Linked DNA regions of Salmonirosea aquatica. The protein of the gene in region 1 interacts with the protein of each later gene in a pairwise test. Links are inferred from orthologs where the notes say so. Each region holds a gene or a part of one and is shown in the gene's direction. Other genes may lie near its edges.

Region 1 (4,153 bases):
TTGCCAAAACCAATCCATGCTGATTAAAGGCATTATCCTGTTCGGAAGCGTGACAGCCCGCAGTGGCGCAGGTAGGGGTAAAAATCCGGTCCTGAATAAACCCAAACGAGGTCATTTCGGTCACCGCCGGCTCTTGCATTTTTTCCTGGCATCCGAGCGCCAACACCACACTAGCACCGGCCATTACGACTCCTGTCCTCAATTTTAGCATAGGGTACCCGATTTATAGCGATCAGTCGTTTTCTAACGAAAATTTACACATAAAATTTGTCAAAAGCGTAACCGGAACTGTTCCTTCGCCTGTTCCTTCCGGAAAAATATCAGCCCCACCCAGAACAAGTCGACGGCCACCTGTACCTGAGGATGTGCTTTGATTTTTTCCCAGGCCATTGTCATTTCCTTTGACCAATAAATATCGTCGAATATAAGCACAGACGCATCATCTGTATAGGGAAGCACATCCTCAAAATACCGCAAGGTAGGCTCCAATCTATGATTGGCATCAAAAAAGACCAGATCAATTGTTTTTTGTTGCGCGTTGAGCCAGGCGGGTAGTGTATGATCAATATTCCCTACTACCAGTTCAATGGTACCTACCCCCAATTTTTCAAAGTTTTCGGAAGCCAAACGGGCCGTTTCGGGACAGCCTTCCATGGTGGTCACGTGTGCATCGGTAGCCGCTCGGGCAAAATACGCAGTTGTCAACCCCAATGAGGTACCTAATTCCAGTACGGTTTGGGGATTGAAATGGCGGGTAAGGCGATAGAACAGTTCTCCAAAGCGAGCCGGTTTCTCTGCGTTGCGGGCAATGTCACTAATTTTTCGGCGGTTGGATCTGTTGCGGCGCGAACCGGCCCCCAGGTCCAGAATCTCGATTTCATCGGTGTTTTTTAAAAGCTGTCGGCGTAAGGAAGCGATTGCTTCGAAATCGGATTTATCCTCAGCTGATGGACAAATTGCCTGGGTATACAAATCGTAAATAAAAGGGGAATGGATCGAATGAGCATTGCCGGCACGTAGCTGGTGCTTGAGGTAAGGAAGAATCAAAGGGAAATGGAAATGTACGATTGAACAGGTCGAATGCGAAAGAAAATAGCAATCCAACAAGTAGGATATAGCCCGGATCAGTTAAGTCGGTAGGGAACGATAAGAGTGAATTCAGGGATGACCACATTGAAACGACGCCCGTCCAGAACCCGCTCCATAAGGTAATTTCCGGCCATCTTACCCAGGTTGGTACGTAAATTACAACCCGAAACGTATTCGTGGATCTCGCCGGGTTCCAGCACGGGTTGCTGACCAACCACACCTTCGCCTTCCACTTCCCGTACGACTCCGTTGGAATCGTAGATATTCCAGCGGCGGCGTAGGAGTTTGACGGTGTTGTCGCTGTGATTTTCGATAATTACCTTGTAGGTAAATACAAAATGAGTTTGTCGCGGATTGGAATAATCGGGCTGATATTCAGTAACTACCGATACTTTCACCCCCTCAGTTACTTCCGATACCATGGCTAAAATAGTTTATTTGTATAACGAAATTAGCATTCCGATGTTTATGTTGACAAGCGGTACCTTTTTAAATTCCTAAATTAACAAAGAATATGGACGTTACCATCGAAGAATCCTGGAAAGCGAAATTAAATGCCGAATTTGAGAAGCCCTATTTTAAAGAATTGATCGAATTTGTGAAACAGGAATACCGAACCCATACCGTTTATCCTCCCGGAAAACTGATTTTCAACGCTTTCGACTCCTGTCCCTTTGATGCCTGCAAGGTAGTAATTCTGGGCCAGGATCCCTACCATGGTCCCGGGCAGGCCAATGGCCTGTGTTTTTCGGTGAATGACGGCATTCCTAAACCACCTTCTTTACTGAATATTTTCAAAGAACTCAAGGACGATGTGGGCACGCCGATTCCGGTTTCGGGAAATCTTGAGCGCTGGGCACAGCAGGGGGTGTTACTCCTCAATGCTACGCTCACGGTCCGGGCCGGAGAAGCTGGCTCGCATCAGAAGAAAGGATGGGAAACGTTTACCGATGCTGTAATTGAGCGTATCAATGAGGAAAAGGAAGGGATTGTGTTCCTACTCTGGGGAAAATACGCGCAGGAAAAGGGAAAGATCATTGATAAAACCAGACATCATATCCTGGAGGCCAAACACCCCTCCCCTATGGCTGCCAAGTGGGGCGGATGGTTTGGGAGTAAACATTTCAGTCAGACCAATACCTACCTTCGGAAGCTTGGAAAACCGGAAATTGTGTGGTAAAAAAAAGCACCGTCAGTGAGACGGTGCTTAAAATCAGTAAGGTACCTGCGCTGGCTACTTTTCAATCACCGAGTTCAGTTCCAGTACATTTTCCCAGTACGGGCTGTTGTTTTTGACAAACTCTGTGTGTTTGGGATGCTGATCGTACGTTTGAATCCCTTCTTCATTCCGGAAAGTCAGGTAGTGAATTACATCGAAGTCCCGAGCAACATTGTCATTATTCAGCACTTTTCCTCCCGTATAACCCACAATGGCGGGAATCTGCCGGCGTAGGTTCGAGAACTCCTGCATGTGCTTTTCAACTTCGGCCGCTGGGGTACCTGCTTTGAACTTGATGCATACCACCCGCTGCACTTCGGCTTTTTGGTGGGGCGTATAAGCTCCGTAGATGATGAGCATAAATAATCCCAGAATGAATACGGGAATTAAATAGCCCAAAGTTTTATTTTTTGGTTTCATTTGATTTACGTTGTCAATGATATGAGTATAACTGCACAAAGGTACGTATAGTTCAATATTTTTGTACTATTTGAATATTAAATTGCACTAAATATTGCAAATTTCATAAAATGCCAAATATTCCATATTGAAATTAACAAAATAAAGAATATTAATTGGTTCATTATGTTACAAAATATCTGTAAAATCTGTCTAGATACGTTGTATCATTTAGGCTTTGAAACTATTTTTTTGCTTTTTAGAAAAATACAGATTTAATATTTCGCGCTTTTTGAAATGATTATGAATAAAACAAGAAAAATCCCTTTCAAAAACGGAATTTTGCACATTTAAAATATTCTTTGGTTAGCATTTGCCTTCCTACTTTCCAAATAGTACCCAACAAGTGAGAAAAACGTTGCTTTGTATTCTATATAGTGTGGTTTTATCACTTCTACTCTCCTTTCAACCTAAGTGGGGCTTTTGGGCGCATCGGCATATCAATCGGCTGGCGGTATACCGGCTGCCGATTGATATGCAATACTTTTACAAAAAGCAGATTGATTTCATCACGGAAAATGCCGTAAATCCCGATCGGCGACGGTATGCGATCGTGGGGGAAGCCGAACGGCATTTCATCGATCTGGATGTATATGGAGATAGTGCCCTGGCCATATTACCCTTGTACTGGAATCAGGCCAAAGAAAAATTCGGAGAAGATAGCCTGCGCAGGCATGGCATCGTACCCTGGTATGTACAGACCGCCGTTTTTCAGCTGACTGAAGCCATGCGGGACAGAAGCCCCTCCCGCATCCTGCGTCTTTCGGCCGATTTGGGACATTACGTGGCCGATGCGAATGTACCCCTTCACACTACTCGAAACTACAATGGTCAATTGACCGGTCAGGAGGGTATTCATGCTTTTTGGGAGTCGCGCATACCCGAACGTTATGCCGAAGGGTACGAGATGTGGCTGGGGAGCGCTGAATACGTAGAGAGCCCCGCCCAAGCCGTATGGGGTGCTGTCGCAAAAGCCCATGCCGCTTGTGATTCGGTACTACGGATCGAAAAAGAGTTGAGTGAGGAATTTAAACCGGACCGTAAGTACACTTTTGTAGAACGCAACCGAGTGCTGGTACGTACCTACTCCGATGAATTTACCGCCCGGTATGCTACCCGGCTCGACGGGCAAGTAGAGCGTCAGATGCGTTCCTCGGTGCAGTTGGTGAGTGACTTATGGTACACCTGCTGGGTAAATGCCGGACAGCCTGACCTGAAGGCGCTGGCCGGTTTTAAGTTTGATGAAGTCGAGAAAGCAAAAGAAGCCGCCGACCAGCGATCCTGGTTGCAGCGGCTTCTTCGTATTCGACCGGAGGCCGATGACGCCCCTATGGAAAATTAATCTAGCTAATAACCAGGTTTCGCATATAGTCCGCATCGTGGCTC
Region 2 (3,617 bases), 3.0 Mb from region 1 along the record:
AGGGCCCGAGCCGGGCGACAGCACCACGTAAGCCAGGCCCGAATCTGTTTTCTGCGCTTTGCCCTGAAGACTGTTGTCAGCGATGTACTTATCGATGGTTTTGGCATCGATACCTTTCTGGGCAGCTCCCTGCTCGGCCTGATCTTTCTGGAATTCTTCGGAAGTCTGGATATTCAGTACTTTTACGGTAAATGCCAGGTCAGTACCTTTTTTAACCATAGGAGGCATAGGCTGCATCATCTTGGCAAACAGCGTGTCAGCGCTCACAAAAAAGGTAGCACTGTCGCCTTTGGCCAGCATGGCCAGCCCTTCTTCAAAGCTACCTTTGAAAGGAGGCTGCTGAAGTACCAGCTTCACGGGCATATTTTCTTTATAGGTATCGCGCAGCACGGAGTCCTCGCTGTTTTTAAGGACCAAGTGAAACGACATAATGTCGCCCATTTTGGCTTTGCGTGCATCTTCGTTTTGCTCATGAAACTGGTATTTTAGTCCATTCTCTGTTACCTGTACCCGATGCTGATTGCAGGAGGCGGCCAGGATGCAGATGCCCAGCACAAAGCCGATTGTTTTAAGATTCATTGGTTTCTGGTTAAATATAAAATAGAGTAGTTAGTGATTTTGAGTTGATTGCGAAATAATACTACCTATAACGTGCATCCTCCGATTTTTGTGCAAAGGAATCAAAAAAACGCCTCATTTCTCCACGCTCAGGAGCTGGGCTTTGTAAAAAGGCAGAAATTTCAGAAACTGATCCACCGTTTCCTGCAAAGAAAGCGTCGTGCGTCCCCCGGAGGCATTGCGGTGGCCGCCACCATTGAAATGCGCACTCGCCAGGTCCCGCACCGAAAAATCCCCAAATGATCGGAACGAGATCTTGACTTCCCCTTTCCGTTCGATAAATAGGGCCGTCATCACCACGTCTTCTATCTGTAAGCCGTAGTTCACGATACCGTCGGTATCACCCGTGCCCGATTTGTACTTTTCCAATTCGGCGGCGGTCAGAGTCATGTAGGACGTCCGGTACTCAGGAAGTACCTGTAGGCGATTGCTCAGCACATGGCCTAGCAGCTTCATGCGCAGCAGGGGCGAGTTATCAAAAATCATCCGGTGCACTTTATTGATCTCCAGACCAGTCCGCATGAGTTCGGCAACCGCCAGATGTACCTCAGGAGTGGTATTTCCGTGCCGGAACGAACCTGTGTCGGTCATAATGCCTGCGTACAGGCACTCGGCCATTGGGACGTCGAGTATTGCTGTGCCGTCAAGGTATCGGATGGTTTCAAAAATCAACTGCGCCGTGGCGGCCGCACCCGTATCCCATAGCATAATATCGGCGAACGGTTCGGGTTCGATATGGTGGTCCACCAGCAATTTGGTAGCCGTGGACTCATTGACCCAGCGTCCCAATTCCTTCAGACGGGAAATAGCCGAAAAATCAAGGCAACACACCAATGTGGCTTCCTGAATCACTTCCCGGCATTCGCGGGCTTTGGCGTTGGTACCTTCGAACACCAGCACGCGGTCGGCCGTGGGCAACCAGTGTAGGTTGGAAGCGATGTCGGTGGGGCTGATGACGCTCACCTGGTGCCCTTTCTTTTCCAGATACAACGCCCAGCCCAGTGAAGACCCCATGGCGTCAGCATCAGGGTCGCGGTGCATCGTGATTACGACTTTTTGGGGAGAAGCTAATACAGCGCGTAGTGCGTCAAAAGGTTGATTCACAAGAATTTGTAGTAAAAGACCAGCGCAAATAAAAAGTTGCCTGATGAGAGTAGCCACCCCGCCCGCCCGCCGGGCGGTTCAGTATGGGCGCACAAAATTAACAAAACTGTTGGGATTTGCGACCTGTTGTCGGTTTTATGGGGAAAATGGTTAGTTTTGCGGCCAAATAAAATTTTGCATTCAATATGTCAGGGAACAGAACTTTTACGATGATTAAGCCCGATGCCGTAGCCGAAAACCATACGGGGGCGATCATCAAAATGATTGAAGAAGCGGGTTTCAGTATTGTGGCTTTGAAGAAGACTTTATTGACTCCCGAACGGGCCGGCGAGTTCTACACAGTACACAAGGAACGGCCCTTTTATGCCGACCTTTGCAAGTACATGTCGTCGGGTGCCATTGTACCCATGATCCTGGAAAAAGACAATGCCGTAGCTGATTTCCGGACGCTGATCGGTGCCACCAACCCGGCCAATGCCGACGAGGGAACGATTCGTAAGCTATTTGCCAAGTCCATTGAGGCCAATGCCATCCACGGCTCCGACTCTGATGAAAACGCCACGATCGAAGGGAATTTCTTCTTTTCGGGTACCGAGCAGTTTTAGAACAAGAGAGGGTCTATAAGTGAAAAAGGGTCTGGATTCGATTGAATCCAGACCCTTTTTGTATATATGAGCAAAAGACTCTGACCTAAGCTTATGACTCCCAGAATCGGCACCGTTTACTTCCCGGCCAGGTGCTCTAGTTTTGGTTTTCTGATCAATTCCAGCAGACTTTTCCGAATCAGCTCCGGGCGATCCCACATAAGTGTATGGCCTATTCCTTCTACCGGAATCAGCGTAAACGAGGCGGCGTTGATCAAATGCTTCTGGGCATATTCGGCATTGGAAAAATAAATAAGCTGATCGGCATTGCCGTGCAGCATAATGATTCGTGACCGAATGCGCTCCCAGCCGTCCTGAATATCTTCCAACGCTTTTTGGTGATGTAGCTTCTCATCGTTAGCTACCCGCAGAATAGTCGGGAAAAACCAGCCAAACCAAGGGGAGTCGATGACATAGCTAATGGGGTACGTATATTCCTGGCCGGGGGCCAGAGACGACGAAATGAAAAGAATGCCCGACACTACATCGGGATTGTCCATTGCCAGCTTGGCTACCACCGAGCCTCCGTACGAAGAAGCCGCCAGCACTACCTTGCGGCCTTGCCGGGCATAGTGATCGATAAGAGGCTGGAGAAAATGCGCCTGTTTTTTGACGGAAATCACAGACTGACCAAAATCAGAATAGCCGTAACCGGGGCGATCCACGCCCACGAGCATAGTATGGTTAGTAACTGAGGTATCGGAGTAAAGCGAACTGAAGAAGCTCAATGAACTCGGAGCGCCGTGCACCAGGATCGTGACCGGCAGACTGTCCTGTCCGAACTCTACGAATCGTACCGTGCGTTTCTCGACTTTGTAGCGATGAATTTTGATCGGCATGGATTTGGCGGTAAAAAGCGCCGTCAATTCGCTGTCGCTGGTGCGAAAATCGACCCGCTGCGCCATCCACCAGGAACCTATCAACGCAATAATCAGGATGCCCAGCACCCACCGCAACCAAATCCTCTTTTTACCTTTCATGTTTGCTACACTTCACTGTCCATTCAAACGCTTTGTACCTTCTTCAACATAAAAAGCGAGCCACGGGTTGCCGTGATTGGATTTTTATGTTGAAAAATCTTAGTGAATGGTTACGGCATCAGTACCCGGTCAATGATATGAATCACGCCGTTGGTCGCCAGCAGGTTGGTTTGGGTGAGCGTAGCGGGGGCCGTGTTTTTGTTGCCGGTGATTTTGACCCCGTTGTTCACATCCACTTTGATAGTCTTGGTGGATACGGTCGTCAGGGTAC

The links. Proteins that work in one complex are often made in the same cells at the same time.
Region 2: the proteins of ung (region 1) and GBK04_RS14460 interact in binary tests that used the Escherichia coli proteins (3 or more experiments, as listed by UniProt). The link is inferred for Salmonirosea aquatica from one-to-one orthologs.

The regions. Positions count from the first base shown.
Region 1 is NZ_WHLY01000002.1:6,214,280-6,218,432, forward strand. Bases 545-3,436 are described here. They hold ung (uracil-DNA glycosylase), read left to right. Parts: upstream 545-1,603; coding sequence 1,604-2,269; downstream 2,270-3,436. Other genes in these bases: GBK04_RS27040 (O-methyltransferase), read right to left, coding at 545-1,047; apaG (Co2+/Mg2+ efflux facilitator ApaG/CorD), read right to left, coding at 1,125-1,511; GBK04_RS27055 (Dabb family protein), read right to left, coding at 2,324-2,707; GBK04_RS27060 (zinc dependent phospholipase C family protein), read left to right, coding at 3,243-3,436. Also shown: GBK04_RS27035 (monooxygenase), read right to left, coding at 1-211; more of GBK04_RS27040, read right to left, coding at 271-544; more of GBK04_RS27060, read left to right, coding at 3,437-4,109; GBK04_RS27065 (sugar phosphate isomerase/epimerase family protein), read right to left, coding at 4,111-4,153. UniProt on the Escherichia coli protein: Excises uracil residues from the DNA which can arise as a result of misincorporation of dUMP residues by DNA polymerase or due to deamination of cytosine.
Region 2 is NZ_WHLY01000002.1:3,171,750-3,175,366, forward strand. Bases 631-3,617 are described here. They hold GBK04_RS14460 (nucleoside-diphosphate kinase), read left to right. Parts: upstream 631-1,907; coding sequence 1,908-2,327; downstream 2,328-3,617. Other genes in these bases: GBK04_RS14455 (DHH family phosphoesterase), read right to left, coding at 694-1,722; GBK04_RS14465 (alpha/beta fold hydrolase), read right to left, coding at 2,444-3,346; GBK04_RS14470 (fasciclin domain-containing protein), read right to left, coding at 3,457-3,617. Also shown: BamJ family beta-barrel-assembly machinery protein, read right to left, coding at 1-579. UniProt on the Escherichia coli protein: Major role in the synthesis of nucleoside triphosphates other than ATP. The ATP gamma phosphate is transferred to the NDP beta phosphate via a ping-pong mechanism, using a phosphorylated active-site intermediate.